DNA from 2 places in the Enterobacter sp. MGH 24 genome. Region 2 is predicted to be linked to the other one. Evidence: predicted binding sites of a transcription regulator. Region 2 holds the regulator's gene; the other holds the start of a gene.
The links. Region 2 encodes LexA, which represses DNA repair genes until DNA is damaged. Its sites were predicted from a motif close to TNCTGTATGTACATACAGNA; they were not measured.
Positions count from the first base shown of each region.

Region 1 (16,033 bases), 1.4 Mb from region 2:
GCCGCGCCACGTGCTGGGCTATCTGCAGGACTTCCTGTTCCATCCGAAACGTGCAATGACCCCGGTGCGTGCGTTGTCAGGCGGGGAGCGAAATCGTCTGCTGCTGGCGCGTTTGTTCCTGAAACCAAGTAACCTGTTGATTCTCGATGAACCAACGAACGACCTGGATGTCGAAACGCTGGAACTTCTCGAAGAACTGATTGACGGTTATCAGGGGACCGTGATGCTGGTTAGCCACGATCGTCAGTTTGTTGATAACACCGTGACAGAATGCTGGATCTTCGAAGGTGAAGGGCGAGTTGGACAGTACGTAGGCGGTTATCACGATGCAAAAGGGCAGCAATCGCAGTCTCTGGCGCAGAAACAGTCAAAGTCCAAAACGAGTTCTGAACCTGCTGTAACAAAAGCAGAAACTGTCAAGAAAACCTCGGCTAAACTAAGTTATAACCTGCAGCGCGAACTGGAGGGGCTACCTCAGCGTCTGGAAGAGCTGGAGGCCGCGCTTGAGGATCTGCAAAAACAGGTTGCTGATGCGTCATTCTTTACCCAATCGCATGACTATACTCAGAAAGTACTGTCAGAACTGTCCGCGGCTGAAAAAGCCCTGGAAGAAGCATTTGAGCGCTGGGAGTACCTTGAGTCTCTGAAGAACGGCGCATAAACAGGGATAACATATGTGTGACCAGCACCATGCCGACAGGCATATTTTATGCTCGCAATGCGATATGCTCGTGGCGTTGCCAGAGCTTGGTCACGGACATAAAGCCCTGTGTCCACGTTGCGGTGCGACGTTGACAACCGAGTGGGACGCGCCGCGGCAGCGTCCCACTGCTTACGCCCTGGCAGCATTGTTCATGCTGCTACTCTCTAATCTCTTCCCCTTTATCTATATGAAGGTGGGGGGGATAACCAGCCAGGTTGATTTGCTTGAAATTCCGGGCGTAATGTTTTCGGAAGATTACGCCAGCCTCGGCACCTTTTTTCTCCTGTTTGTCCAGATAGTCCCGGCTTTTTGCCTGGTCGTTATCCTTTTGCTGGTTAACCGCGTCAGGATGCCGGCATCGCTGAAAATCCGGCTCGCGCGTATCCTTTTTCAGCTCAAAAGCTGGGGCATGGCCGAGATCTTTCTGGCGGGCATTCTGGTCAGTTTCGTTAAGCTGATGGCGTACGGCGATGTGGGGATTGGCAGCAGCTTTATTCCGTGGTGCCTTTACTGTGTCCTGCAGCTGCGCGCATTCCAGTGCGTGGACAGGCGCTGGGCCTGGGATGACATCGCCCCGGCACCGACGCTGGCGCAGACGGTGAAGGTCGGCGTGCCCGGTATTCGTCAGGGGCTGCGTTCTTGCCCGTGCTGCACCGCCGTGCTTCCCGCCGATCTCGACGTTTGTCCGCGCTGCGAAACGAAAGGTCACGTACGCCGTAAAAATAGCCTGCAGTGGACGATGGCGCTGCTGGTCACGTCCATCATGCTGTATCTGCCGGCCAATATTCTGCCGATCATGATCACCGATTTACTCGGCGACAAAATGCCCTCGACGATCCTCGCCGGGGTGATATTGCTCTGGGGCGAGGGTTCTTATCCGGTCGCCGGGGTAATTTTTATCGCCAGTATTATGGTGCCAACTTTAAAAATGATCGCCATTGCCTGGCTCTGCTGGGATGCGAAAGGTCATGGAAAACGCGACAGCGAACGCATGCACCTGATTTATGAAGTGGTCGAGTTTGTCGGACGCTGGTCAATGATTGACGTGTTTGTCATCGCCGTTCTCTCTGCACTGGTGCGGATGGGCGGTTTGATGAGTATTTATCCCGCGATGGGGGCTTTAATGTTTGCACTGGTTGTGATTATGACCATGTTTGCGGCCATGACCTTCGACCCTCGTTTATCGTGGGATCGTGAGCCTGAATCAAGCCATGAGGAAGAGTAAGAGCATGGAAAATAAGAGTGGAGAGGCGAAAGTGCAGAAGGTCAAAAACTGGTCGCCGGTGTGGATTTTCCCCATCGTGACCGCGCTGATCGGTGCATGGATCCTGTTTTATCATTACAGCCATCAGGGACCGGAAGTCACGCTGATAACCACCAATGCCGAGGGGATTGAGGGCGGTAAAACGACCATCAAAAGCCGTAGCGTGGACGTGGGCGTGGTCGAAAGCGCAACCCTGACCGACGATTTAACCCATGTGGAGATTAAGGCGCGCCTTAATGCCGGCATGGAAAAACTGCTGCATGGCGATTCCGTTTTCTGGGTGGTTAAACCGCAGGTGGGGCGCGAAGGGATCAGCGGCTTAGGGACGCTGCTCTCCGGGGCCTATATTGAACTGCAGCCCGGCACGAAGGGTAGCCAGCCGGGAAAATACCAGCTTCTTGATTCACCGCCGCTAGCGCCGCCTGATGCCAAGGGTATCCGCGTGATCCTCGACAGTAAAAAAGCGGGCCAGCTTACGGCGGGTGACCCGGTACTGTTCCGCGGCTACCGCGTCGGTTCCGTTGAAACCAGCACCTTCGATGCGCAAAAGCGTACCATCAGCTATCAGCTGTTCATCAATGCGCCAAACGATCGTCTGGTGACCAGCAACGTTCGCTTCTGGAAGGACAGCGGGATCGCTGTGGATCTTACCTCGGCGGGGATGCGCGTAGAAATGGGCTCCTTAACCACGCTGTTTGGCGGCGGTGTGAGCTTTGATGTGCCTGAGGGGCAGGATCTCGGGCAGCCGGTTGCGGAGAAAACGGCGTTCAGACTCTTTGACGATCAGCGAAGCATTCAGGACGCGCTCTATACCGATCACATTGACTTCCTGATGTTCTTCAAAGATTCCGTCCGCGGTCTGCAGCCGGGCGCGCCCGTTGAGTTCCGCGGTATTCGTCTTGGTACGGTTGGACAAGTTCCATTCTTTGTTCCGGGCCTGAGCCAGATGCTGGACGATGATTATCGTATTCCGGTGCTGATCCGCATTGAGCCGGAGCGTCTGCTGAACCAGATTGGCGAGAACCAGGATATCGCGGCGCATATTAACGAACTGATGAACCGTGGTCTGCGCGGGTCGCTGAAAACGGGTAACCTGGTGACGGGTGCGCTGTATGTGGATATGGACTTCTACCCGAAAGCGCCGCCGATTACCGGTATTCGTGAATTTGGTGGCTATAAGATCATCCCAACGGTGAGCAGCGGTCTGGCGCAGATCCAGCAGCGTCTGATGGAGACGCTGGATAAGATCAACAATCTGCCACTGAATCCGATGATTGAAGCGGCGACGAACTCTCTGAGCGAAAGCCAGGCAACGATGCGTCGTCTGCAAACCACGCTGGATAACATCAACAAGATCACGGCGAGCCAGAGCATGCAGCAGCTGCCGCAGGATATGCAGAAAACGTTGCGTGAGCTGAACCGCAGTATGCAGGGCTTCCAGCCGGGTTCAGCGGCCTACAACAAGATGGTGGCAGATATGCAGCGTCTTGATCAGGTCTTGCGTGAACTGCAGCCGGTGCTGAAAACGCTCAACGAGAAGAGCAACGCGCTGGTGTTCGAAGCGAAAGATAAAAAGGATCCTGAGCCGAAGAGGGCAAAAGAATGAAAAAGTGGCTATTGATGGTTGGCGCTCTGCTGTTAACGGCGTGCAGTTCAGGGGTAGATAATAAAAGCTACTATCAGCTGCCTGTGGCTACCCACAGCGGTGGGCAAAGCACGGCCACCCAGGGAAACCGTCAGCTGTGGGTTGAGCAGGTTGCGGTGCCGGATTATCTGGCTGGAAATGGCGTGGTCTATCAGACCAGCGACGTTAAATACGTGATTGCGACAAACAACCTGTGGGCCAGCCCGCTCGATCAGCAGCTGCGCAACACCCTGGTGGCCAATCTGGGCAGCCAGCTTCCCGGTTGGGTTGTCGCATCGCAGCCGCTGGGTAACGACCAGGATACGCTGAACGTCACGGTAACGGGCTTCCACGGCCGTTACGACGGTGCGGTGGTGATCAGCGGGGAGTGGTTGCTGAACCATCAGGGGCAGCTGATTAAGCGTCCTTTCCATCTGGAGCTGAAGCAGCAGAAAGATGGCTATGACGAAATGGTGAAAGTCCTGGCTCAGGGTTGGGCACAGGAGTCGGCCAGCATCGCGAGAGAAATTTCCCGGCTGCCATAAGTAAAATTCATCATCAAAAACCGCAGTTGGCCTTTCGCTGATTGCGGTTTTTTTTTCGTTTTCACTTCAGATTGTTACTTGTGCCACGTCACAATTTTTGTACAAATGAACTTCCAGGTAGCTCACAAATATGACACCCGTATGAATTTTGAACATTGACGCTGCGACTAATTCGGGGTATTCGTTATCTGTGCCTGTGCATCTAGTGCAGACACTGTTTTCTTTCCACCAGACAAAAGAATGAGGGAAACGAGGCATGAAGAGACAGAAACGAGATCGCCTGGAACGGGCTCATCAACGTGGTTATCAGGCCGGCATCGCTGGACGTTCTAAAGAAATGTGTCCTTATCAGACGATAAATCAAAGGTCACAATGGCTTGGAGGCTGGCGAGAAGCCATCGGCGACAGGGCACTCATAGCCTGATAACGTCTCTTTCAAAAAAGAAACCTCCGCAATGCGGAGGTTTCGCCTTTCTGGAGGTACGAAAAGCACAATCAGAACGCGGAAGTGTCCTGGAACAGGCCAACTTTCAGGTCGCTTGCGCTATAGATCAGACGGCCGTCTACCAGCACTTCGCCATCCGCCAGGCCCATAATCAGGCGGCGGTTAACGATGCGCTTGAAGTGAATACGATAGGTCACTTTCTTCGCTGTAGGCAGAACCTGGCCAGTGAATTTGACTTCGCCCACGCCCAGCGCGCGGCCTTTACCTTCTCCGCCCAGCCAGCCCAGATAGAAACCAACCAGCTGCCACATGGCATCCAGGCCCAGACAGCCAGGCATTACCGGATCGCCAATAAAGTGGCAACCGAAGAACCACAGGTCCGGGTTGATATCGAGTTCTGCTTCTACGTAACCCTTATCGAAGTTGCCGCCGGTTTCGGTCATTTTCACGACACGGTCCATCATCAGCATGTTAGGGGCCGGTAACTGTGGGCCTTTTGCGCCAAACAGTTCGCCGCGACCAGAGGCAAGAAGATCTTCTTTTGTATAGGATTCGCGTTTATCTACCATGTTCTCAGTAAGCCTTATTTTAGTGAAGGACGCAGGATAGCTAACACGTGTACGCTGAACAAGTCCGATCAGTTCGAACTAAACCAGCCCAGCCAGCGTAACGGCCATGGATAACGATGACGAGCATCCTGCTGTGTCGCCTGAGCTATGCGCTCCTGGATAGTCTGCATCAAGGTGGTTTGCCCTTCGCCATCCCAAACCAGATTTGTCAGTAAGGGTAGCGCATCCTCAATCCCTTCGATGGCCCAGATAGCGAATTGCTCTTGCTCAACCGCATCAAGAATGTCCTGACTGAGGCTCAAATGGCGTGCGTTGGGAGCAGGAATAATCACACCCTGTTTGCCGTTTAAACCGCGCTGCTGACAGATAGAGAAGAAGCCTTCAATTTTTTCGTTGAGACCTCCCACTGGCTGAGCACGACCAAACTGGTCCACCGAACCGGTGATCGCGATGTTCTGATTGATGGGCACTTCCGCCAGGGCGCTGATTAAGGCGCACAGTTCGGCCATAGAGGCGCTATCACCATCCACTTCGCTGTAGGACTGCTCAAACGTCAGCGAGGCGGAGAAGGGTATCTGTTGCTCAAGCTGCAGCTCTGACATCAAAAACGCCTGCATGATCATCATGCCTTTCGCGTGAATGTTGCCGCCCAGCTCGGCTTTCCGTTCGATATCGGTAAACTCGCCATCGCCAATGTGCACAACGCAGCTGATACGAGACGGTTCCCCGAATGCGCGCGGATGGCCGGGAAATTCAATCACCGACAGGGCGTTGATCTGCCCGACGCGCTCGCCTTCAGTTTCTACCAGAATTTGTTCCAGCAGAATTTCATCCTGCATACGGTCAGCAAGATAGCCTTCACGCCACTCACGCTGAGCCAGCATCTGAGTGAGCTGTTCTCCGGTAAATGCCCCGTTACCGCTGATCGCACCCACTTCACGCAGCTGTTTGCCGATCCAGAGCGGGCAAAGCGGCAGCGTTTCCTGGTCTCCGGTGTAGCGCACCGCTTCGCGGATTAAGCCCGGCCACGCGTCAGCCGCAGGAGTTGGCAGCGCAAAACGCTCAGCAACGGCCATCACCCACTGGCACCACTGCGCCATATCGTCGGCGTCAGCAATCTGGATGTTGTCTTCGTATTCGCTATACACCGCCTGCTCAGCGAGCTCCGGCTCCATTTCCTGGAAGTCCGCCAGCGATTCACGGTCACCCGTCAGCACGACGGTCAGCGACAGCGGCATAGACGGAACAGAGACGGGCAGGGGACGAGACTCATCGTAGCCGACCCAGTCGAAACGCTGCTGGTGCACGATGGTTTTCAGACGCATCCACAACAGTGGCTGCGAGAGCAGGGTACGCAATGAGATGATCAGAACGCCGCCATTTGCGCGATGTACCAGCCCCGGCTGCAGCGAAAGTTCGCCGTTAAACTGGCGCAGACAACCAAAGAGTTGTTCCGCCTCAACCCAGTTAGCGGTGATCACCTCGCCCTTAGCGGCAAAACGGCCATCGGCCTGCGCCACCGGTTCGAAAGTGACATCATGTCCCGCAATACGATACTGGCCGCCAAAAACTGCGTTAGCTTCCGGCTTCAGCTGGCGCACGGCATCTCCGAGCAGCGTCAGGTATTCCGCTTCTTCCGGGGCCTTGAGCAGCATGAAGGGCGCTGTTGCCCACGGGCTTAACACCTGCTCAAGCGCATAATGCAAGCGAGGCTGCGTATCGCTAAGGATGAATTCGTGTTCTTTTGCGAGTTCGGGCTGTGCAAACAGTTCCTGGAAACTTTCGGTATCCGGAACAAGGTCACGCCATGCAAGTTTCGTAATGGTCAAAGTTGATGTTTTTTAGTCAGATGTAAAAGCGTGGAGTATACCGTAAGCGGGGGGCTGTACCCAAGCAGGATTGGGGATTTCGAGAGGACGATTGGCTGCATTCACTCACAGGATATGATTTCTTTTCAGCAGATTGCTAAAAAACTGATATTCTGAACAGAGTTACGTGGTAACACTGAGATCGCAATGAAATATCAACAACTGGAAAATCTCGAAAGCGGCTGGAAATGGAAGTACCTGGTCAAAAAGCACCGAGAAGGGGAGCTGATCACCTGCTACATCGAAGCCAGCGCTGCGCAAGAAGCCGTGGATATTTTGCTGACCCTCGAAAATGAACCGGTACAGGTTAACGGCTGGATTGAGAAACACATCAATCCCGCGTTGTTAAACCGGATGAAGCAAACTATCCGCGCGCGACGCAAACGGCATTTTAATGCTGAGCATCAGCACACTCGCAAAAAATCAATCGATCTGGAGTTCGTTGTCTGGCAACGCCTCGCTGGGCTGGCGCAGCGACGGGGCAAAACGCTTTCGGAAACCATCGTGCAGTTGATTGAGGATGCCGAACACAAAGAGAAATATGCCAACCAGATGTCGACGCTGAAGAATGACCTTCAGGCTCTGTTGGGTAAAAAATAGATTTTTCTTTTCTTAGGACAATAAAAAACCCCGCATGGCGGGGTTTTTTTATAAGACGATAACTTATGCCGCTGGCTGAGTTACAACGTCTTTGATGCCTTTAACTTCGATCTCAACGCGACGATCTGGAGCCAGGCAGTCGATCAGTGCAGCGCGAGCTTTCACGTTGTCACAGGTGTTGCCAGTAACTGGGTTAGATTCGCCCATACCACGTGGGGAGATCTTGTTAGCTGGGATACCTTTAGAGATCAGGTAATCAACAACAGACTGAGCACGTTTCTCAGACAGTTTCTGGTTGTAAGCGTCAGAACCGATACGGTCGGTGAAGCCCAGAACCACGACAGAACCGTCTTTAGGATCCAGGTTGCTCAGCTGGGTGTACAGCTGATCCAGTGCCTGCTGACCTTCTGGTTTCAGAGTCGCTTTGTTGAAGTTGAACAGAACGTCAGACTTCAGAGTGAAGTGCTTGGTCTGTACTTCTGGAGCTGGAGCCGGCGCTGGAGCAACAACTGGTGCTGCATCTTCCTGCTGGCCGAAACGGTAGGAAACACCTACGCTCAGCATGCCGTTGTCTGGACGAACACCAACGGTGTTGCCGTCGCCGATGTTGTTAACCCACTGGTATTCCAGACGGGTAGCGATGTCACGGGTCATTGCCCACTCAACGCCACCAGCGAATACTGGGGAAACACCGGTGTCATGATCGTCGCCAGCACGGCTGTTGCTGGAGTCAGCGCGCCATACCATGCCGCCCAGACGGGTGTACACGTCCAGATCGTCAGTTACTGGGTAACCCAGTTTAGCGGTCAGCTGAACGCCCTGTGCTTTGAAAGCGCCGTTTACGGTGTCGCCTTTGTATGGCATACGACCTAACCAGTCGTAACCCATTTCAAAACCAACATACGGGTTAACCTGATAGCCACCGAACGCACCTGCACCAAGCTGGCTCTCGTGAGTAGGGCCATCATTGTTGTTTGCGCTGTCGTACCAGCCGGTGTCATGGAACTGAGACCAGCCCAGTTTACCACCTGCATACCAGGTATTATCTTTCGGAGCGGCCTGCGCTACGGTAGCGAAGCCAGCCAGTGCCACTGCAATCGCGATAGCTGTCTTTTTCATTTTTTGCGCCTCGTTATCATCCAAAATTCGCCATGAAAGTCTCAAGAGAGAATCACGGTTAAATCCTTCACCGGGGGGCGTGGTCAAATATAAATCTACCGATATCTTCGGCTTAGGCCGAGCACCCCTGGCGATGTAAAGTCTACAACGTAGCTGAAAACTTACAAGTGTGAAGTCCGTCAGGCATATGAAAAAAAAAGTTCCGTATACCTATTATTTAACATTTTATGAACGAATTTTGTGCAATAAAATTAAGGAGAACCGCACCAGACAAGCCTTGCCGCAATTTTGAGGCCGGGAACTAAAACCGCATCTTGGGGTCAAAAAAAATTCCAGGAAAAATCTTAATTTCACTCAATGATACAAATTCGAGTGAATTTTTAGCCCTGAATGTTGTCCTTTGCGGTAAGAATCCGATCGAACCGGACGCATAATGAAGCCGATCGCATTCCCTTCTTCCGCTGCTTCAGTTAGACGGAAATGTTCTTCTTCCGTCAACTCTTCCGATAACCATCCAATCACCACGCTGTAATTTCCGGTGCGTAACGCGCGGATCATCGACTCAACGGTATCGCAAGGCGAGAGCTGATTAATTTGCATAACCTTGGTGAGCGGAAGGCCTGCGGACTGAACCCACTCGCGGCTCAATTTTTGCTGCGGCGTGAGCCAAAGCTGCCAGCGCGATTGCTGACCAAGCTGTTGCAATAACGGCAACAGCAGAAGTTGCGTCAACAGGGGCTGGTCTTCACGATAAACCACTTCACTGATTAGCCCCGTGGAAACACGCTCGACGGAATTCTGCGCGACATTGCCTGCGGTAGAAGAGAGAGAGGTTGAGCGATTTGCATAGCCTGAAGTGTGCATATTCATTCCAGCCCTGTAGTTACTGTATGGATATACAGTAACCCCTGTATGCATAAAGATCAACCTCATTTTCGGAAAGCGACTCGCAAAATTGATTCAATCTTGATGCCCCTCGAAAAATCATCTTGCTCAACGGCGCTAAGTTGCCTATTTTCCTGCTAACGGATCCGCTAGTAAGAAATTTCGTTGTTACTTTATGATTTTGAAGGGAAATATCATGAAAAAGATATCTTATGAACGGATTTATAAATCCCAGGAATACCTCTCGCCGCTGGGCGAAATACACCATCGCGCGCTGTTTGGCGGCTATACCCTGGCGGTGGATGATGCGGTTTTTGCCATGGTGTCTGATGGCGAGCTTTATCTTCGGGCCTGTGAGGAGAGTGCGAAATACTGTGTAAAGAATGCCTCTTCATTTTTGACGCTGATGAAGCGGGGTCGCCCTGTGCTACTCAACTACTATCGTGTAGACGACGGGCTGTGGCAGGACAGGGAGCGTCTGCTAAAGCTCTCCTCATTCGCGCTCAATGCGGCAAGGAAAGAGCGTTATCAGCGGCATCAGCGAAACCGTCTTAAAGATCTACCAAACCTCACTTTTCAGCTGGAAGTGTTGCTCTTCGAAGCGGGTATCACTAATGAAGAGACGCTGCGGGCGCTGGGTGCGAGGGAAAGCTGGCTGAAGATGCGGGCAAAAAACAAAGCGCTGAGTATTAAAGTGCTCTTCGCGCTGGAGGGGGCCATTGTGGGACTGCATGAGGCGGCACTCCCGGCAGGCATTCGCCGGGAGCTGACGGAGTGGTTTAATGCGCTGCCTGAGCCACAGGAGAATCACTCCTCCAGGTAGCGATTTGCTGTTGCAGCCGGCAAATTTCAGGCAGCAGAGCGATAAGCAGGCCTATCTGCTGAAGAACCAGCGGCGCTTTGCTGTCGTTTCCCGGGTCAAGATGCGCAATGCGTTGAGCCAGTTCATCCAGCGCCAGTTGAACGCGCGGCTCATCGGCCGGTCGGTGATGAAGCGCGTCGTCAACATAGCAGACGGCGTCATCGAGCAGGTTGAGAATACCCGGGTTGGTGAGTTTCTCACGGTGGGCACCCAGCGTCGAAATATAGCTGGTGAACGTATGGTTCAGGCAGAGCAGGCGGAACGCGGTCTCACGGATCTCCGCCGTGGCGTGAGGCTCCGTTGACATGTTAGAAACAACGGAGGCCAGTTCTGCATCACTGTTGTGCGCGTCGCGACGTGCTATCCGGTAAGCTAGGCGGTTATCGCGCCCCTGGTGGTACTGCTCCAGGATAGCGTCAAGGTATCGACAGTTGGCGTTCATCGCCCTGTCTACCACGCGCGGCAAATTGCGAAAACGCCAGTCCGGCCAGATAAAGCTGACCGCGGCCCAGGCTATCGCGCAGCCAATCAGGGTATCGATCACGCGGGGCAGGGCGACTTCAAACCCCTCACCCAGCAGGTTAAAGCAGAGCAGCACCAGCAGCGTGATGAACATGGTAGCGTGGGCATACTGCACGTTGCGAAACGCGAAGAACAGCACGCCGGTGATCACGATCAGGATCAATTGACCTTCAACGGAGGGCACAAAATAGAGCACCGGAAGGCCGATCGCGACGCCAACCAGCGTGCCGATAATACGCAGCGCTAGACGGTGTCGGGTAGCGTTATAGTTCGGCTGGCAGACGAACAGGCTGGTCAACAGGATCCAGTAGCCGTGGTGCAGCCCGGTTATCTGTATAAAGGCATAACCCACGCACAGGACAAGCGACATTCTCACCGCGTGGCGAAAGAGAGCCGACTCCGGCGTAAAGTTGCGGCTCAGACGTAGCCACATATCGCTAACGCTGTGCACGCTGTCATCAGCAAGCTGGTTTTCCACCTCACTGCCCGGCAGCGCCATCGCCTGTTCGGACTCAATTGTCGCCAGCTGAGCATCAATCGCCCGCAGGTTGTTCAGCAGAAAGCCCAGCGCTTTGATGTGCTCCGGTGACGTTCCGCTGGCCTGAACGCGGTCGAGCGCCGCATCCAGATGGCTGAATACGCGTTCAAAGCGGGGATCATGCTGATAGGGCGTGCGCAGCAGAATGGAACGTGAGAGCTGCTGGCACGCCTGGGACTGCATGGACAGCAGGCGCTGGAAGCGGAACATGACGTCGCTGTAGCGGAACTTCTCGCGCAGGGCTGCATACTGAACGTGCGAAGAGCTGGCGCGTTCATGAATGTCCTGGGCTGCAAAGTAGTAGTGTAAGGTCCTTCGGGTTCCGCGCTGGCCGCGATCGCCGCGCAGGCGGGTAAGCAGAGAGGCTTTCGTCTGGTTAAGGGTGGCGACCAGCTGGCCATTTGCCAGCGCCAGATCGTAGAGCGGCGCCTGGCTTTCTTCCTCGATATCCGGGTCGAACAGCCGGGATTTCAGTTCCAGATAGTGGGCTAGCTGCTCAAAGCTGCGGGCAAGGTTATCCTGCAGAGGGCGAACCGGGAAGATCAGATGACCGGTTAGCGTCAGCAGGTTATACCAGATAGCGCCCAGCAACAGCAGAACCGGCTGCTGGTACCACTGGTCATACAGGGAAACGCCCAGCATGGTGTAGATAGCGATCAGCAATGCGCCAAAAGCGATGGTGGCATAGCGCTGCCCAAGACCGCCCAGCAAAATAAACCCGCTGGTTGAGAGCGTGAGGCCCAGGGCAAACAGCCATGGCCACGGGAAAAGCAGCTCAACGGACGCTGACGCAATGAAAAAGCAGACAAGCGTAATGACCAGGTTGCGTAAACGCCCGGCCAGACGATCGTCCAGGTCCGCCAGCGCCCCGGCCACCACCCCCAGCGTGAGCGGAATGGTGAGCTTGACATCATTTAGCCACCAGGGCAGGGCAACCGTGCCGCAAAGCGCGATAAATATCCTGACGTTGTAAAGCCAGGTGCTGTTCCAGGTATAACGGCGAAGCAGTGGGCTTAGCATAAACGCGGCCAGTCCTTATTTACTGAAAACGACGACGCGCGTTTGCTTCACGCGCCGCCTGGGCCACTTCTACCGGAACAACCCTGCGACCAACGGGCCAAAGGGCGATGGCGGCGATCTTAAAGTTCGCGATCCCCACCGGAATACCAATAATCGTGATGCACTGTGCAATTCCGGCAAAAATATGCATGATGCACAGCCACCAGCCGAAGAAAATCAGCCACAGAATGTTCAGCAGGGTTCCACCCGTATTCATCAGGGCGTTTTTGCTCTCCGGATTCAGCTCGTCAACGTGGATGGCTTCATTCCCGTAGGGGATGAAGGAGAGTTTTGTGATTTCCCAGCAGGATCGGGTCAGGGGAAGCGTGAAAATCAGGACGATGCTCACCAGCGTGGCAAAAAGCCAGGAAAGGGTGGTGGCAAAACCGCCCAGCACAAAATTCAACACATTCAGAACGGTACGCATAAACCCTCACTTCCTTTCGATAAAATTAACGCCCAATGATTGTAACGTTTTTTTAGGCTGGAGCACCTTAAAACTGGCAGTTAAACTGTCAGGTAAATTATCTCTTCGTGGATTTGGCGGAACATGGAACTGAAAGCAACGTCGTTAGGCAAACGCCTGGCGCAACACCCGTACGACAGGGTTGTTCTCCTTAATGCCGGGGTGAAAGTCTCCGGGGAACGCCACGAATACCTTATTCCGTTTAATCAGCTTCTGGCTATCCACTGCAAACGCGGACTGGTGTGGGGCGAGCTGGAGTTCGTTCTGCCTGACGATAAAGTCGTGCGTCTTCACGGCACCGAGTGGGCGGAAACCCAGCGTTTCCATCATCACCTGAACGCGCTCTGGCAGCAGTGGAGCCAGGATATGAGCGTGATTGCCGCCCAGGTGCTCCAGCAGGTGCTGGACGATATCGCGCAAAGCAACGCGCAACACGCGTGGCTGACCCGTCAGCAGACCGCCGGGCTGCAGCAAAAGATCCGCCAGGCACTTTCGGCGCTGCCGCTCTCCGTGACGCGTCTCGACGAGTTTGACAACTGTCGCGACGCCTGGCGCCAGTGTCAGGCCTGGCTGAATGATAAGGATAAAAGCCGTCTCGCCCATAACCAGGCCTGGACAGACGCCATGCTCACCCAATACGCCGACTTTTTCAGTACGGTGGAGTCTTCACCGCTCAATCCTGCCCAGGCGCGCGCGGTGGTCAACGGCGAGCAGTCGCTGCTGGTGCTGGCGGGGGCCGGTAGCGGTAAAACGTCGGTGCTGGTGGCGCGTGCCGGCTGGCTGCTGACGACCGGGGAAGCGGTAGCCGATCAAATACTGCTTCTGGCTTTTGGCCGCAAGGCTGCCCAGGAGATGGACGAACGCATCCAGGAGCGCCTGCACACCCGGGACATCACGGCCAGAACCTTCCATGCCCTTGCGCTGCATATTATTCAGCAGGGCAGTAAAAAAGTGCCTTCCGTCAGTAAGCTGGAAAACGACGCGCAGGCGCGTCAGGCGCTGTTCATCAAAACGTGGCGCCAGCAGTGCAGTGAGAAAAAAGCACAGGCGAAAGGGTGGCGTCAGTGGCTGGAGGAGGAGCTCAACTGGGAGGTGCCAGAGGGCAGCTTCTGGCAGGATGACAAACTGGCGCGTCGGCTGGGTTCGCGACTTGACCGCTGGGTCAGCCTGATGCGAATGCACGGTGGAACGCAGGCAGAGATGATTGAAAGCGCGCCGGAGGCGATCCGCGATCTGTTTTCGAAGCGGGTCAAGCTGATGGCTCCGCTGCTGAAAGCCTGGAAATCCGCGCTGAAAGAGGAAAATGCCGTCGATTTCTCCGGTTTGATCCATCAGGCCATCATCATTCTTGAGAAGGGACGTTTTGTCAGCCCGTGGAAGCATATTCTGGTGGATGAGTTCCAGGACATCTCACCGCAGCGTGCTGCACTGCTCTCGGCGCTGCGGGCGCAAAATAAACATACGTCGCTGTTTGCGGTGGGGGACGACTGGCAGGCCATCTATCGCTTCAGCGGGGCGCAGCTCTCCCTGACGACCGCGTTCCACCACTATTTTGGCGAAGGCGACCGCAGCGATCTGGATACCACCTACCGCTTCAATTCACGAATTGGCGAGATCGCCAACCGCTTTATCCAGCAGAACCCGCATCAGCTGGCTAAGCCGCTCAATAGCCTGCGGCCGGGGGATAAAAAAGCCGTCACCCTGCTGACGGATGACCAGCTGGAGCCCCTGCTGGACAAGCTCAGCGGCTATGCAAAGCCCGAAGAACGTATTCTGGTACTGGCGCGCTACCATCACCTTAAACCTGCGGCGCTGGAAAAAGCCGCCACCCGCTGGCCGAAGCTGCAGCTTGAATTTATGACCATTCACGCCAGCAAAGGGCAGCAGGCCGATTATGTGATTGTGGTGGGGCTGAAAGAGGGCAGCGACGGTTTCCCGGCTCCGGCCCGCGAGTCGGTAATGGAAGAGGCCTTACTGCCGGTGCCGGAAGACTTCCCGGATGCCGAAGAGCGGCGTTTGCTGTATGTGGCCATCACCCGCGCGCGGCATCGCGTGTGGCTGCTGTTCAATAAAGAGGAGCCATCCGTGTTTGTCGATATCCTGAAGAGTATTGATGTGCCGGTAGCGCGTAAACCATAACGATGTCTGGCAAGATTTTGTAGGCCGGGTAAGGCGTAGCCGCCACCCGGCAAAAAAGCTACTTCAACCTTTCGGAAAGATAACGCTCATAGTCCGGAATAAGGATATCCACCGGTGAGTTAAACTGCGGCGATTCGATGATGAAATCCGCCGTGGACAGGTTCGTCGCCACCGGAATATTCCATACCGTCGCCAGACGCAGCAGCGCTTTAACATCCGGATCGTGCGGAACCGCGTTCAGCGGGTCCCAGAAGAAGATCAGCACATCAATTTTCCCTTCGGAAATCTGCGCGCCGACCTGCTGATCGCCGCCCATCGGGCCGCTCAGCATGGCGTTCACCTGCAGACCCGTTTCGCGCTGGATCAGGTTACCGGTTGTGCCGGTCGCCGACAGGGCGTGCTTCTCCAGCGAAGACTGATGGCGGCGAACCCAGTTAAGCAGCATTTGTTTACAGTGATCGTGCGCCACCAGAGCAATGTGTTTGCGTTCAGGCAGCGTGCGTGTTGTCAGTTCCATAATCATATCCATCAGGTTAACTGCCTACACGATGACGGGAACCGTCTGACGCTGCAAGAGAAAGGCGTAAAAAATGTGGCTTATGATGAAGGTTGTTGTTTTGCCCACTGTAAAAACCGGGCCCGCGTGTCGGGATCGGCCTGCTGGAACCAGAATTTAAGGCGCTGTTCCGTCAGAGTCTGGGACTGGGGAGGAATAACGTCCAGTTCAGAGACGCCGGATAGCAGCGTACTGTCGTCCGCCATCATGGTGGCAAACTGCGGAAGCGAGGCGCGTTTACCCGCTTTGTTATAGGTCTGGGTCGCGGC
Region 1 is NZ_KI535657.1:3,082,949-3,098,981, forward strand. It holds gene L370_RS07510 (ABC transporter ATP-binding protein) at 1-661, shown strand, start outside; gene pqiA (membrane integrity-associated transporter subunit PqiA) at 675-1,928, shown strand; gene pqiB (intermembrane transport protein PqiB) at 1,933-3,573, shown strand; gene pqiC (membrane integrity-associated transporter subunit PqiC) at 3,570-4,136, shown strand; gene rmf (ribosome modulation factor) at 4,393-4,560, shown strand; gene fabA (3-hydroxyacyl-[acyl-carrier-protein] dehydratase FabA) at 4,632-5,150, opposite strand; gene L370_RS07485 (AAA family ATPase) at 5,219-6,979, opposite strand; gene matP (macrodomain Ter protein MatP) at 7,166-7,618, shown strand; gene ompA (porin OmpA) at 7,682-8,737, opposite strand; gene sulA (SOS-induced cell division inhibitor SulA) at 9,092-9,601, opposite strand; gene L370_RS07465 (TfoX/Sxy family DNA transformation protein) at 9,819-10,445, shown strand; gene yccS (YccS family putative transporter) at 10,402-12,564, opposite strand; gene L370_RS07455 (YccF domain-containing protein) at 12,584-13,030, opposite strand; gene helD (DNA helicase IV) at 13,154-15,208, shown strand; gene mgsA (methylglyoxal synthase) at 15,267-15,725, opposite strand; gene L370_RS07440 (curli synthesis inhibitor) at 15,806-16,033, opposite strand, start outside.
Region 1: the regulator LexA is predicted to act here: its motif matches at 9,622-9,641, upstream of sulA (SOS-induced cell division inhibitor SulA).

Region 2 (16,033 bases):
TTATCCCCCCGGTCGTTATCGTTTTAGCCATGCAGCGTGCGTTTGTGCGTGGTTTAGTGGACAGTGAGAAATAAGATGGCAGGTTTAAAACTTCAGGCAGTCACCAAAAGCTGGGATGGCAAAACCCAGGTCATTCAGCCGTTAACGCTCGACGTGGCGGATGGGGAATTCATCGTGATGGTCGGCCCGTCCGGCTGCGGCAAATCGACCCTACTGCGCATGGTGGCGGGACTTGAGCGCGTCACCTCCGGGGATATCTGGATTGACCGCCAGCGCGTCACCGAGATGGAGCCGAAGGATCGCGGCATCGCGATGGTGTTCCAGAACTACGCCCTCTATCCGCACATGAGTGTGGAAGAGAACATGGCCTGGGGGCTGAAAATCCGCGGCATGGGAAAAGGCCATATCGAGGAGCGGGTGAAAGAAGCGGCGCGCATTCTGGAGCTGGACGGCCTGCTGAAGCGCCGCCCGCGCGAGCTTTCAGGGGGCCAGCGTCAGCGCGTGGCGATGGGGCGCGCCATCGTGCGCGACCCGGCGGTATTCCTGTTCGACGAGCCGCTCTCTAACCTCGACGCCAAGCTGCGCGTGCAGATGCGTCTTGAGCTGCAGCAGCTGCATCGTCGTCTGAAAACCACCTCCCTGTACGTGACCCACGATCAGGTCGAAGCCATGACCCTCGCCCAGCGCGTGATGGTGATGAACAAAGGCATCGCCGAGCAGATTGGCACCCCGGTGGAAGTGTATGAGAAACCGGCCACCCGCTTTGTGGCGAGCTTTATTGGGAGCCCGGCAATGAACCTGCTGGAAGGGCGTATCAGCAGCGCGGGCACGCATTTTGAGCTGGAAAGCGGGATGGCAGTGCCGATCAACTGGTACTATCGTGGCTACGCCGGGCGTAAGATGACGCTCGGTATCCGCCCCGAGCATATCGGTTTAACCTCTCAGGCGGACGGCGGCGTGCCGCTGGTGATGGACACGCTGGAGATGTTGGGTGCAGATAACCTGGCGCACGGGCGCTGGGGCGAACAAAAAATGGTGGTGCGCCTGGCGCATCAGGAGCGCCCGAAAGGCGGCAGCACGCTGTGGCTGCACCTGCCGGAAAACCATCTGCACCTGTTTGACGGTGAAACAGGACAACGAGTATGAGCAACTGGCCTTATCCCCACGTCGTCGCCCACCGGGGCGGCGGTAAGCTGGCGCCGGAGAACACCCTGGCGGCAATTGACGTCGGCGCGCGCTACGGTCACACGATGATCGAGTTCGACGCCAAGCTGTCGAAAGACGGCGAAATTTTTCTGCTGCATGACGATAACCTCGAACGCACCAGCAACGGCTGGGGCGTGGCGGGTGAACTGCCGTGGCGCGATCTGCTGAAGGTGGACGCCGGAAGCTGGTACAGCGGCGAATTCAAAGGCGAACCGCTGCCGCTGCTGGCGGAGGTGGCGGATCGCTGCCGCCAGCACGGCATGATGGCCAATATCGAAATCAAACCAACCACCGGCACCGGGCCGCTGACGGGTAAGGTGATTGCCCTGGCCGCGCGCGAGCTGTGGGAGGGGATGACCGCGCCGCTGCTCTCCTCGTTTGAAATTGACGCCCTGGAAGCGGCACAGGCGGCCGTGCCGCAGCTGCCGCGCGGGCTGCTGCTTGACGAGTGGCGCGAGGACTGGCGCGAACTGACGACGCGCTTAGCGTGCGTCTCTATTCATCTCAATCACAAGCTGCTGGATGAGGCGCGGGTGAAGATGCTGAAAGACGCGGGTCTGCATATTCTGGTCTACACGGTTAACAAACCCCAGCGCGCAGCCGAACTGCTGCGCTGGGGCGTGGACAGCATCTGTACCGATGCAATTGACCTGATCGGCCCAAACTTTAGTTCTGCGGATTAAGCATACTGCCATTCGACTGCGGCGGCAGCATATGCTGCTGTCCGCTGCCTGACGACGTCATCCCACCTAACATCCCGCCGTTTTTATTCGGCAGCGGCTGCTCGCGCACCTGACCCTGCTGCACGCGCTGGGTGTTGGCGTTCATCTGGTTTTGCAGGCTCTGCTGCTGCATCTGGGTCTGCGTTTTAAGCTGCTGGTTAAGCATCCCTTTCTGCTGCTGTTGCTGGCTCATCATCTCGGTCTGCATACGCTGCTGGCTCGGGATAACGTAACCCTGCTGGTTCGGGTTGTTCAGGGTGTTAAGCGGCTGTGCGAGCGCGGCAAAGGGAAGCAGCGCCGCAAGAATCATCAAGCGTTTCATTGTCATTTCCTCCTTTTGAGGTCTCTCTTAAGTTTACCCTGATTTCACCATGACGATGATTTTTTAGGAGTTGTGAACCAGGCTTAAGCGGGGAGCATGGACCCCATCACCTGGAGAACAATAATGATGAAACCAACGTTTTTGCGCTGGGTCGCCATCGCCGCGCTGATGGCCGGCGGCACATTTAGCGTGGCGGCCAATCCGCCCGCGGCGCCTCCCGTCTCCTACGGCGTGGAGGAAGACGTTTTCCATCCCGTGCGTGCGACGCATGGCATGGTGGCGTCGGTGGACGCGCTGGCAACGAAAGTGGGCGTCGATATTCTCAAGCAGGGCGGTAACGCGGTGGATGCAGCGGTCGCCGTCGGCTATGCGCTGGCGGTAACGCATCCGCAGGCGGGTAACCTCGGCGGCGGCGGCTTTATGATGCTGCGCACTAAAGACGGCAAAACCACCGCCATCGACTTCCGCGAGATGGCGCCTGCTCAGGCGTCCCGCGATATGTTCCTCGACGATCAGGGTAACCCTGACAGCAAAAAATCCCTGACGTCGCACCTTGCCTCCGGCACGCCGGGCACCGTTGCGGGCTTCTCGCTGGCGCTGGAAAAATACGGCACGATGCCGCTGAACAAGGTGGTGCAGCCTGCCATCAAGCTGGCGCGCGACGGCTTTGTGGTGAATGACGCGCTGGCGGACGATCTCAAAACCTACGGCAGCGAAGTCATTCCCAATCATGAAAACAGCAAGGCTATCTTCTGGAAAGACGGTGAGCCGCTGAAGAAGGGCGACAAGCTGGTGCAGAAGAACCTCGCCAAAAGCCTGGAACTGATTGCGGAGCACGGCCCGGATGCCTTCTACAAAGGGGCAATTGCCGACCAGATTGCGGAAGAGATGCAGAAAAACGGCGGGCTCATCACCAAAGCGGACCTGGCGGAGTACAAGGCGGTGGAGCGCGAGCCGATTAGCGGCACCTATCGCGGCTACGAGGTCTTCTCCATGCCGCCGCCGTCCTCCGGCGGGATCCACATCGTGCAGATCCTCAATATTCTCGAAAACTTCGATATGCACAAGTTCGGCTTCGGCAGCGCGGACGCCATGCAGGTGATGGCGGAAGCGGAAAAACGCGCCTACGCCGACCGGTCGGAGTATCTCGGCGATCCGGACTTCGTGAAGGTGCCGTGGCAGGCGCTGACCAACAAGGCGTATGCCAAATCCATTGCCGATCAGATTGATATCAACAAGGCCAAGCCGTCGAGCGAGATCCGCCCCGGTAAGCTGGCGCCGTATGAAAGCAACCAGACCACCCACTTCTCGGTGGTGGATAAAGACGGTAACGCGGTGGCGGTGACGTATACGCTCAACACCACCTTCGGCACCGGGATTGTGGCGGGCAACAGCGGCATTCTGCTGAACAACGAGATGGATGACTTTTCTGCCAAGCCGGGCGTGCCGAACGTCTACGGGCTGGTGGGCGGCGATGCGAATGCGGTAGGGCCGAAGAAACGTCCGCTGTCGTCCATGTCGCCCACCATTGTCGTGAAAGACGGCAAAACCTGGCTGGTGACCGGCAGCCCTGGCGGCAGCCGTATTATCACCACCGTACTGCAAATGGTAGTGAACAGCATCGACTTTGGCATGAACGTCGCCGAAGCAACCAACGCCCCGCGTTTCCATCATCAGTGGCTGCCGGACGAGCTGCGCGTCGAGAAGGGCTTTAGCCCGGATACCATCAAACTGCTGGAGCAGCGCGGTCAGAAGGTGGCGGTGAAAGAGGCAATGGGCAGCACCCAGAGCATTATGGTGGGGCCGGACGGGGCGCTGTTTGGGGCATCGGACCCGCGTTCGGTGGATGATTTAACGGCAGGGTATTAACGTATTGCCCGGTGGCGCTGCGCTTACCGGGCCTACAACTGCACGAACGTAGGCCGGGTAAGGCGAAGCCGCCACCCGGCAAATAACTACTTCATTCTCGCCATATAATACGCATCCACATACTCGCCGTTGCGCAGGGCGAATTTCCTGCCGGTGCCTTCGATTTCAAAGCCAAACTTCCGGTACAGCGCCAGTGCTGCTGGGTTATCGGCAAAAACCGTTAACTCGATACGTTCGATGCGCATCCAGTTATCGCACAGGTTGATCATCTCGCGCATGAGCGCGCTCCCCACGCCGCGCCCCTGGGCGTGCGCCGCAACGCTGATACCAAAGGTTGCCACATGGCTGCGTCGCGGGCTGGCTTCTACCTGCAGCGCCAGGTCACCGACGATGTTTTCATCGATGCATGCGACCAGACGTTTTTGGCCAGGTTTAGGATGAAGCCGCTCTTGCCAGTGCTCAAGGGAAGGATGAGGTAGCTGTAGCGTGTCGTGATACACCCCTGGATGCATGTAGTTCTGGCGTAAGGCTTCGGCATCTTTTGGTTCCGCGTGGCGTATCACTATCTCACTCATTCCTTGTTCCTCAGTCAGTTAAACGTCCCTTTCAACATCAATGACTTTAAAATTTGAGTCAACCGCTATTTTTTGCAAAAAAAAGTAGACAAGTGCGAATGAGAATGATTATTATTGCTCTGCGTTCAGGAAGACCTCTACGGGAACCTGAAAGCACGACATTGCTCACATTGCTTCCAGTATTACTTTAGCCAGCTTCGAGCTGGCTTTTTTTTTGTTATGGTTAGACTCAGTAACCTTCCAAAAGGATTGAGCCATGACACAACATTGCGCATTTATTGGATTTGGTAAAAGCACCACCCGCTACCACCTGCCGTATGTTCTCAACCGTAAAGACAGCTGGCATGTGGCCCATATCTACCGCCGCCGCGCGAAGCCGGAAGAGCAATCCCCGCAGTATTCCCACATCCATTTCACCAGCGATCTTGATGAGGTACTTAACGACCCTCAGGTCAAACTGGTTGTTGTCTGCACCCACGCCGACAGCCATTTTGACTACGCGAAACGCGCGCTGGAAGCGGGTAAAAACGTGCTGGTGGAAAAGCCGTTCACCCCAACTATCGCCGAAGCAAAAGAGCTGTTCGCGCTGGCGAAAAGTAAAGGCCTGACCGTTACGCCGTATCAGAACCGTCGCTTTGACAGCTGCTTCCTGACGGCGAAAAAAGCGATTGAAAGCGGCAAGCTTGGCGACATCGTGGAAATAGAAAGCCACTTCGATTACTACCGTCCGGTGGCGGAGACCCAGCCCGGCCTGCCGCAGGACGGCTCTTTCTATGGTCTGGGCGTGCATACCATGGACCAGATCATCTCCCTGTTTGGACGCCCGGACCACGTGGCGTATGACATTCGCAGCCTGCGTAATAAAGCCAACCCGGACGACACCTTTGAAGCGCAGCTGTTCTACGGCGACCTGAAAGCCATCGTCAAAACCAGCCATCTGGTGAAAATCGACTATCCGAAATTTATCGTTCACGGCACCCGAGGCTCGTTCATCAAGTACGGTATTGACCAGCAGGAGACCAGCCTGAAGGCCAATATCATGCCGGGCGAACCGGGTTTTGCGGCGGATGATTCCGTCGGCGTGCTGGAGTACGTGAACGATGAGGGCCTGACGGTCAGGGAAGAGCTGAAACCGGAAACGGGCGACTATGGCCGCGTGTACGATGCGCTGTATGAAACCCTCACAGCCGGCGCGCCGAATTACGTCAAGGAATCTGACGTTCTGACCAACCTGGAAATCCTTGAGCGGGCTTTCGAGCAGGCCTCTCCTGCCACGGTAACCCTCGCGAAATAAGCAAAAACGGCTCCTCTGCGCTTGTTCATAATTTTTGAACAGAGGAGTCAATTTTCACCCTCTATGATCCCAGGCGGTTTGCGTCCACACTTACTCCATCGAAACGAACTGAGGGTGAAACAATGATCTACTTACGCAAAGCAAACGAACGTGGTCACGCGAATCATGGCTGGCTGGACTCATGGCATTCATTCTCGTTTGCCGACTACTACGACCCAAACTTCATGGGCTTCTCCGCACTGCGCGTGATTAACGACGACGTGATTGATGCAGGCCAGGGCTTCGGTACCCACCCGCACAAAGACATGGAAATCCTGACCTATGTGCTGGAAGGGGCGGTTGAGCACCAGGACAGCATGGGCAACAAAGAGCAGGTTCCGGCGGGCGAGTTCCAGATTATGAGCGCGGGTACCGGGGTGCGTCACTCCGAGTACAACCCGAGCAAAACGGAAAAACTGCACCTGTATCAAATCTGGATCATTCCAGAAGAAACCGGCATCACGCCGCGCTACGAGCAGCGCCGCTTCGACGCGAAACAGGGCAAACAGCTGGTGCTCTCCCCGGATGCGCGTGAAGGTTCCCTGAAGGTGCATCAGGATATGGAGCTGTATCGCTGGGCGCTGGCAAAAGACGAACAGTCTGTGCACCAAATTGCCGCCAACCGCCGCGTCTGGATCCAGGTGGTGAAAGGTGAAGTGTCCATCAACGGCACCAAAGCCACCACCGCCGATGGTCTGGCCGTCTGGGATGAGCAGGCGCTCTCCGTGCACGCCGACAGTGAAAGTGAAATCCTGCTGTTTGACCTGCCGCCGGTCTAAATAATTTCTCAACCTTCCCTTTAAACGGGGAAGGTTGAGCTTTGTCCGTGATAAACTGAGCAAATCTCTCACTTCAAGATTTCTCAGGACGATGAAAAAGAAACGCCCCGTACTTCAGGATGTCGCCGATCGCGTCGGTGTGACCAAAATGACGGTCAGCCGTTTTTTACGTAACCCGGAACAGGTTTCCGTGGCGTTGCGTGGCAAGATTGCCGCCGCCCTTGATGAACTGGGTTATATCCCCAACCGCGCGCCCGATATTCTCTCCAATGCGACCAGCCGTGCGGTGGGCGTCCTGCTTCCATCCTTGACCAACCAGGTTTTCGCCGAAGTACTGCGGGGAATTGAAAGCGTCACTGATGCTTTTGGCTACCAGACCATGCTCGCCCACTATGGGTACAAGCCGGAACTGGAAGAGGAACGTCTTGAATCCATGCTTTCCTGGAACATTGACGGCCTGATTTTAACCGAACGTACCCACACTGCCCGCACGCTCAAAATGATTGAAGTGGCCGGTATTCCGGTGGTGGAGCTGATGGACAGCCAGTCGCCGTGCCTCGATATCGCCGTTGGGTTCGATAACTTCGAAGCGGCGCGCCAGATGACGGCGGCCATCATCGCCCGCGGGCATCGTCATATCGCCTATCTGGGTGCGCGTCTTGATGAACGTACTATCATCAAACAGAAGGGATACGAGCAGGCGATGCTCGACGCCAACTTAACCCCCTACAGCGTGATGGTGGAGCAGTCCTCGTCCTACACGTCGGGTATTGAGCTGATGCGTCAGGCGCGACGCGAGTATCCGCAACTGGACGGTATTTTCTGTACCAATGATGACCTTGCGGTCGGCGCGGCATTTGAGTGTCAGCGTCTGGGGCTGAAGATCCCGGATGATATGGCGATCGCCGGTTTCCACGGCCACGACATCGGCCAGGTGATGGAGCCGCGTCTGGCGAGCGTCCTGACCCCGCGTGAACGTATGGGCCGCATTGGCGCAGAACGCCTGCTGGCGCGCATTCGTGGTGAGACGGTGACTCCAAAAATGTTAGATTTAGGTTTCACCTTGTCACCGGGTGGATCTATTTGAACTGACAAATTTGAACTAGCTCACACTTATTCACTTCGCGCACGTTTGGATATTGCTTCTCTTTTGCCCCGGCAGGACAATGTTACCGATAACTGTTACCCGTAACAATTGGCTGAGGGACACCCTTTGAGCACGACTAATCACGATCACCACGTCTACGTCCTGATGGGCGTTTCCGGTAGCGGGAAATCAGCCGTAGCCAGCGAAGTGGCGCATCAACTCCAGGCTGCGTTCCTTGATGGCGACTTCCTCCATCCGCGCAGCAACATCATGAAAATGGCCTCCGGCGAGCCGCTGAACGACGACGACCGCAAACCGTGGTTGCAGGCGCTGAATGACGCCGCGTTCGCTATGCAGCGTACCAACAAAGTCTCCCTGATCGTCTGCTCCGCGCTGAAAAAAACCTACCGCGACCTGCTGCGCGACGGCAACCCGAATCTCTCTTTCATCTACCTGAAAGGGGATTTCGAGGTGATTGAAAGCCGTCTGAAGGCGCGTAAAGGTCACTTCTTCAAAACCCAGATGCTGGTGACGCAGTTCGAAGCGCTGCAGGAGCCGGGTGAAGATGAGAAAGACGTCTTAGTGGTTGATATCGATCAGTCACTGGAAGGTGTTGTTGCCAGCACCATCGAGGTCATTAATAAAAGGCAGTAAGTTTTGAGTACATTAACGCTAGTTTTGACAGCAGTGGGTTCCGTATTGCTGCTGCTGTTTTTGGTGATGAAGGCGCGTATGCATGCCTTTGTTGCTTTGATGGTGGTTTCTATAGGTGCAGGTCTCTTTTCCGGTATGCCGCTCGACAAGATCGCCGCGACGATGGAAAAAGGGATGGGCGGTACGCTGGGCTTCCTGGCGATTGTGGTCGCCCTTGGCGCGATGTTTGGCAAGATTTTGCACGAGACGGGCGCGGTCGACCAGATTGCCGTCAAGATGCTGAAATCCTTTGGCCACAGCCGCGCGCACTACGCGATTGGTCTGGCTGGCCTGATTTGCGCGCTGCCGCTGTTCTTCGAAGTGGCCGTTGTGCTGCTGATAAGCGTCGCGTTCTCCATGGCGCGCCATACCGGCACTAACCTCGTGAAGCTGGTTATTCCGCTGTTTGCGGGCGTGGCGGCGGCCGCAGCGTTTCTGCTGCCGGGGCCTGCGCCGATGCTGCTGGCGTCCCAAATGCACGCTGATTTTGGCTGGATGATCCTGATTGGCCTGTGCGCGGCAATCCCGGGGATGATTATTGCCGGTCCGCTGTGGGGCAACTTCATCAGCCGCTACGTTGAGCTGCATATTCCCGACGACATCACCGAGCCGCACCTGGGCGAGGGTAAAATGCCGTCCTTCGGCTTCAGCCTGTCGCTGATCCTGCTCCCGCTGGTTCTCGTGGGTCTGAAAACCATCGCCGCGCGCTTTGTGCCGGTGGGCTCCAGCGCCTACGAGTGGTTTGAGTTCATCGGTCACCCGTTCACCGCGATCCTGGTCGCGTGTCTGGTGGCGATTTACGGCCTGGCGATGCGTCAGGGGATGCCGAAAGACCGCGTGATGGAGATCTGCGGTGCCGCGCTGCAGCCTGCGGGTATTATCCTGCTGGTGATCGGTGCAGGCGGCGTGTTCAAGCAGGTGCTGGTGGATTCTGGCGTAGGTCCGGCTCTGGGCGAAGCGCTGACCGGGATGGGCCTGCCGATTGCGGTAACCTGCTTCGTACTGGCCGCGGCGGTGCGTATCATCCAGGGTTCCGCAACCGTGGCGTGTTTAACCGCGGTGGGTCTGGTGATGCCGGTGATTGAACAGCTGAACTATTCCGGTGCGCAGATGGCCGCGCTGTCTATCTGTATCGCGGGCGGTTCGATTGTGGTCTCTCACGTTAACGACGCGGGTTTCTGGCTGTTCGGTAAATTTACCGGTGCCACCGAAGCGCAAACCCTGAAAACCTGGACGCTGATGGAAACCATCCTCGGCACGACGGGGGCGATTGTTGGGATGATTGCCTTTACGCTGCTGAGCTGAATGCGGTGATGTAACAAGGCTTAAAAATAAGGCCCGGTAGCGTAAGCGCTTACCGGGCCTTTTTATTATCCAGGGCATCAGGCCGGGCCATAACCCGGCATTGCGTTACTCGCCCTGCGTCGCGCTCTCAATCGTCAAACGCACATCCGAGGTGATCAGCTCTGCCAGCATCTGGTACACCTTCAGCGTCTCTTCCGGCTCGGCATCACCCGTATCGCTGATGAAGCCTTCGTCACGCAGCGTCAGCACCAGGGAACTGAAGACCGCTTTGTCGAAGAATTCAGGGGCGTTAATGCCGTGCAGAACGGACAGGCGCTGTGCCAGCGTCCGGCTCTCTTTCTCCAGCGTACCGCGGTTGATAGACGGGTTCGCACTCAGCAGCCAGAACGTAATGGCGTAGCGCTGCAGCGTTTCGCGCGCACCGGCCGCCAGCAGCTGCAGGGTACGGGAGCGTGATGGATTGATATGCAGCTCGTCGTTTGAGACGGTGATCAGCCCCTGACGACGCAGCTCTTCCGTCAGTTTGTCCAGCTCACCCGCCAGCTCATCTTTGCTCCAGCGCAGGAACAGCTCCGCTTTCAGCATCGGGTAGAGCGTCTCAACGTGACGCAAGAGTTCCTGACGCGAGATGCGGCGATGCTGGGTGATGATAGCCGCCATGAGCGACGGCAGCATTAGCATATGGGTGATGTTGTTGCGGTAGTAGGTCATCAGCACTGCCTGCTCGCGCGGCAGAATGATGATGTCGCCGATCGTGTCCTTTTCGACTTCAAACTTGTTCATCTGCAACGCGTGATCGATAAGCTCACTGGCGGTAGCAGAAGGCACGGTTGAATCAACGGAATACGGCACGTTTCGCATCATGTCCAGATAGCAATCCAGCTGCTCCGTGAGCTGTTCACGGGTCAGCGAGCGCTGACGCGAAGCCAGAAGCGCCGTACAGCACAGGTTCATGGCGTTAGCCGCACCGGCGTTGTTAATGCGCACCATCAGCTCGGACGCGATGCCGTTGACCGTTGGCGTCAGCCAGGCCGGACGAATCGCTTCAATAGGATCGATGGATTCGCGCCACTCGGGAACGTGATGGTTCAGGTACGTCATCAGCGGCATCGGTTCGCCGAAGTTCACGTAGCCCTGACCGAGATTGCGTAGCTTGCTCAAGCCGCGCAGCATCTGCGGCAGGCTCTCTTTCTCTTTGGTCGCACCGCGCAGCTCTTTGGCGTACGTGCCCACTTCCATCACGTGCTCATAGCCAATGTAGATAGGCACCAGCGTGATTGGACGGGTTCCTCCTCGCAGCATCGCCTGAATGGTCATCGACAGCGTGCCGGTCTTCGGATCGAGCAGACGTCCGGTACGGGAACGACCGCCCTCGACGAAGTACTCCACGGAATAGCCGCGGCTGAACAGCTCGCCCAGATACTCGCGGAACACGGTGGAGTAGAGCTTGTTGCCCTTGAAGGTACGACGGATAAAGAAGGCGCCCAGGCGGCGGAAAATCGGACCTGCTGGCCAGAAGTTCAGGTTGATACCGGCAGCAATGTGCGGTGGTACCAGCCCCTGATGATAGAGCACGTAGGAAAGGAGCAGGTAGTCCATGTGGCTGCGGTGGCAGGGAACATAGACAATCTCATGGCCATCATGCGCCAGCTGACGTACACGCTCGGCGTTATGAACGTTGATGCCCTGGTAGAGACGGTTCCAGGTAAAGCCGAGAATACGATCGGACAGGCGAATCATCTCGTAAGAGAAGTTCGCTGCAATCTCTTCCATCAGCGCAATGGCGTTCTGCTGGGCTTTCTCATGCGATATTTTCTTGCTGCGCGCTTCGTCTTCAACGGCGCGGGCAATCGCTTTGGAGGCCAACAGCTTGTTGAACAGATCCTGACGCGCCGGGAGACGTGGCCCTACGGCAGCCAGGCGCTGACGAGCGAAGTGCATACGCGCCACGCGCGCCAGTTTTTGCGCGATGATCTTGTCGGTGCCGTGCTCGTCCGCCATTCGACGCAGCGAAACGGAAGGGGAGAAACGCACAAAGCTGTCGCGTCCCAGCCAGGAGACCGCGAAGAACTTCTGGATGCCGTTAAGCATGCGCAGCGGCGGGTTCTCTTCACCTTTTTCACGGCCCGGGCGACGGCCAAACATCACCGATACCGGCACCATCTGCACATCCAGATCGGGGTTGCTGCGGTGCAGGTCGAGATAGTCATGGAACAGCTTGATGGACTCTTCTTTTGGCGTGTAGTAGGTAAACACGCGCGGCCCGCCGTGAATGAACACGTAGCGCGGCAGCAAAGTGCCGTCAACTTCAAGCGGTTCAAGCGGGTCAGGTAAGTCATGCGCCAGACACTGGGCGCGAAGCGTCAGTAAGTCTGCCTTCGAGTTATAAGGCAAAACGTACATAATAGGACGCGACGTATCGAGCCCCAATTCCAGCGCGGGTTCTGCTGGGATAGACTTGCTTTTTACCAGGATGCTTAATGGTAAATTAAGTAATTTGTAGTAAATTCGTGGCCAGCCGGACATAAACGATGTAAAGCCTCTGGTTAATAATGCAATTGCGGCGCAAGGATAACAGAAAGCGCGCAAAATTTCTGTTGTTACCCGTCATACTTCAGGCTGTAGCGAAACGCGCTACAGTTCCTGTTACTGACGCTTTTTTTCTTAAAAGGTTCTTTTAATGGCCAATAATACCACTGGGTTAACGCGTATCATCAAAGCCGCTGGCTATTCATGGAAAGGGTTCCGCGCTGCGTGGATCAACGAAGCCGCCTTTCGCCAGGAGGGCGTCGCCGCTATCATCGCGGTGATTATCGCCTGTTTCCTTGATGTTGATGCTATTACCCGCGTACTGCTTATCGGTTCCGTGCTTCTGGTGATGATAGTGGAAATTCTTAATAGCGCTATTGAGGCCGTTGTTGATCGCATTGGTTCAGATTTCCACGAGCTTTCTGGCCGCGCAAAAGACATGGGCTCTGCTGCCGTGTTGCTGGCGATTATCACTGCCGTTATCACCTGGGTCACACTGCTTTGGTCACATTTCCGATGAGCCTCGAGGAATAATTAAGTCCCTGGTTTTTTGTGCAGTTTTTGGTTCCAAAATCGCCTTTGACTGTATATACTCACAGCATAACTGTATATACACCCAGGGGGCGGAATGAAAGCGTTAACGACCAGGCAGCAAGAGGTGTTTGATCTCATCCGGGATCATATCGGCCAGACGGGTATGCCACCCACGCGTGCGGAAATCGCGCAGCGTCTGGGCTTCCGTTCTCCGAATGCTGCCGAAGAGCACCTGAAAGCGCTGGCGCGTAAAGGCGTGATTGAGATTGTTTCCGGCGCGTCACGCGGTATCCGCCTGCTGGTGGAAGAAGAGACGGGCATTCCGCTGGTGGGGCGTGTTGCTGCCGGTGAGCCTTTACTGGCACAGCAGCATATTGAAGGCCACTACCAGGTCGATCCGGCCATGTTTAAACCGAGCGCGGATTTTCTGCTGCGCGTCAGCGGTATGTCGATGAAAGACATCGGCATTCTTGACGGCGATCTGCTTGCGGTGCACAAAACGCAGGATGTGCGTAACGGCCAGGTGGTTGTCGCGCGCATTGATGATGAAGTCACCGTCAAGCGTCTGAAAAAACAAGGTAACACCGTTCAGTTGCTGCCTGAAAACAACGAGTTCTCGCCGATTGTGGTCGATCTCCGCGAACAGAACTTCTCTATCGAAGGACTGGCGGTTGGGGTCATTCGCAACGGTGAATGGCTGTAACCTCTTCCTGTCAGGCTATGGCGCCGCTGTAGCCTGCTTCGTTTCCCACTCCCGGTATTTTTCATGTCACTGCTGACGGCATCCGATAAGGCATTGTGGCGTCTTGCTCTGCCGATGATTTTCTCCAATATTACCGTGCCCTTGCTGGGTCTGGTCGATACTGCCGTTATTGGTCATCTTGATTCCCCGGTTTATCTCGGCGGCGTGGCAATTGGTGCGACGGCAACCAGCTTCTTGTTTATGCTGCTGCTCTTTTTACGCATGAGCACCACCGGACTCACAGCCCAGGCTTATGGTGCAAAAGATCCGCTGCGTCTGGCGCGAGCACTGGTCCAGCCGCTGATCCTTGCGCTTGGTGCGGGGGCGTTAATCGTTTTATTACGTGCGCCCCTGATCGACCTTGCGCTCCATGTTGTTGGCGGCAGCGAGGCGGTACTGGCGCAGGCGCGACGTTTCCTTGAGATCCGCTGGCTCAGCGCGCCCGCCTCGCTGGCTAACCTGGTTCTGCTGGGTTGGCTACTGGGCGTTCAGTATGCCCGTGCGCCAGTCATTTTGCTGGTGGTAGGCAACCTTCTCAACATTGTGCTGGATGTCTGGCTGGTAATGGGCCTGCATATGAACGTGCAGGGCGCGGCGCTGGCGACGGCAATTGCCGAATACGGAACCTTTATTATTGGTCTGTGGATGGTCTGGCGCGTGCTGGCGATGCGCGGCATCTCCCTGGCGTTGCTCAAAACCGCATGGCGCGGCAATATCCGTAAGCTGCTGGCGCTTAATCGTGACATCATGCTGCGCTCGCTGTTGCTTCAGCTCTGCTTCGGCGCGCTGACGGTTTTCGGGGCCCGGCTGGGGCCAGAAATCGTTGCGGTCAACGCGGTATTGATGACGCTACTGACCTTTACCGCCTATGCGCTGGACGGGTTTGCCTATGCGGTAGAAGCGCATTCCGGGCAGGCGTACGGCGCACGCGAAAGCGGGCAGCTTCGGGACGTCTGGCGGGCAGCCTGCCGTCAGTCGGGACTGGTGGCGCTGGCATTCGGTCTGCTTTACGCCTGCTTTGGTGAGCAGATCGTTGCGTTACTTACGTCTATCCCAGCGCTGCGCGAGCTGGCGAGTCACTATCTCATCTGGCAAGTCATCTTACCGGTGGTCGGCGTCTGGTGTTATCTGCTGGACGGCATGTTTATTGGTGCGACGCGCGGAGCGGAAATGCGCAACAGCATGGCGGTCGCGGCGGCAGGGTTTGGTCTGACGCTGTTGACGCTTCCCTGGCTGGGTAATCACGGTTTGTGGCTGGCCCTGGCCGTTTTCCTCTCGCTGCGCGGGATATCGCTGGCGTTTATCTGGCACCGCCACTGGCAAAACAATACCTGGTTTCCCTCGCGCCACGATATATCGTGACGGTTAAAGATTCCGAATATGAAATCAACCACCGAGTCCTTAACTACAATAATTATCACGTCCAGCAGAAAAGAACGTAACGGACGTTACGACCCGACGCTTAACTAAGAGGACACGATGATGAATAAAGACGAAATCGGCGGCAACTGGAAGCAGTTCAAAGGTAAAGCGAAAGAACAGTGGGGTAAGCTGACTGATGACGATATGACCGTCATTGAAGGTAAACGCGATCAGCTTGTCGGTAAAATCCAGGAGCGTTACGGCTACGCAAAAGACCAGGCGGAAAAAGAAGTGGGCGACTGGGAAAAACGCAACGACTACCGCTGGTAACCGGGCTATACCCGAAAGTACAAGGAAGTACACCCTGAGGGCGGCCATGTGCCGCCTTTGCTTTTACCGCTAACGCGGTTTTTTCTTCACCAGAATAGAGTGGTCATGCTGGCATGCGTCCTGATGACGACAGGCTTCCACTTCAACGCACGCAGAGCACAGCCCGTGCGCTTCAATTACATTATGGCGCAGGGCAAAACCCATTTTCGCTGCCAGCGTATGCATAATATCTTCCACACCTTCCGCAGCCTCTTCTTTCACCACGCCACAGCGGTCACAGATAAACATGGCCGATGTATGCGTTGGCTGATCGAAAAGGTGGCATAGCACATAGCTGTTGGTGGATTCAACCTTATGCACGAACCCTTGCTCAAGCAGGAAATCCAGCGCGCGATACACCGTCGGTGGTTTCGCCTGCGGCTCGCTTTCGCGGAGCAGGTCGAGCAGATCGTAAGCGCTGATAGCACCCTGCTGCAGGCTCATTAGACGTAAGACTTCAAGGCGCTGCGGAGTCAGGCGCACATTGCGTTGCGCACACAGCTTTTCGGCCTGCGCTAACAGCTCTTTTGTGGACTTATCCATGTAGCACCCCGGATGTTATAGGACGGAAAACCCCCACTTTATCATGTTCTGGTAAAAACACCG
Region 2 is NZ_KI535657.1:1,723,827-1,739,859, forward strand. It holds gene ugpE (sn-glycerol-3-phosphate ABC transporter permease UgpE) at 1-74, shown strand, start outside; gene L370_RS13695 (sn-glycerol-3-phosphate import ATP-binding protein UgpC) at 76-1,146, shown strand; gene ugpQ (glycerophosphodiester phosphodiesterase) at 1,143-1,889, shown strand; gene L370_RS13685 (DUF2756 family protein) at 1,873-2,250, opposite strand; gene ggt (gamma-glutamyltransferase) at 2,374-4,119, shown strand; gene yhhY (N-acetyltransferase) at 4,206-4,694, opposite strand; gene L370_RS13670 (oxidoreductase) at 4,951-5,988, shown strand; gene L370_RS13665 (pirin family protein) at 6,111-6,806, shown strand; gene gntR (gluconate operon transcriptional repressor GntR) at 6,898-7,893, shown strand; gene gntK (gluconokinase) at 8,020-8,547, shown strand; gene gntU (gluconate transporter) at 8,551-9,891, shown strand; gene plsB (glycerol-3-phosphate 1-O-acyltransferase PlsB) at 9,997-12,417, opposite strand; gene L370_RS13640 (diacylglycerol kinase) at 12,572-12,940, shown strand; gene lexA (transcriptional repressor LexA) at 13,049-13,657, shown strand; gene dinF (MATE family efflux transporter DinF) at 13,721-15,058, shown strand; gene L370_RS13625 (CsbD family protein) at 15,179-15,388, shown strand; gene zur (zinc uptake transcriptional repressor Zur) at 15,458-15,970, opposite strand.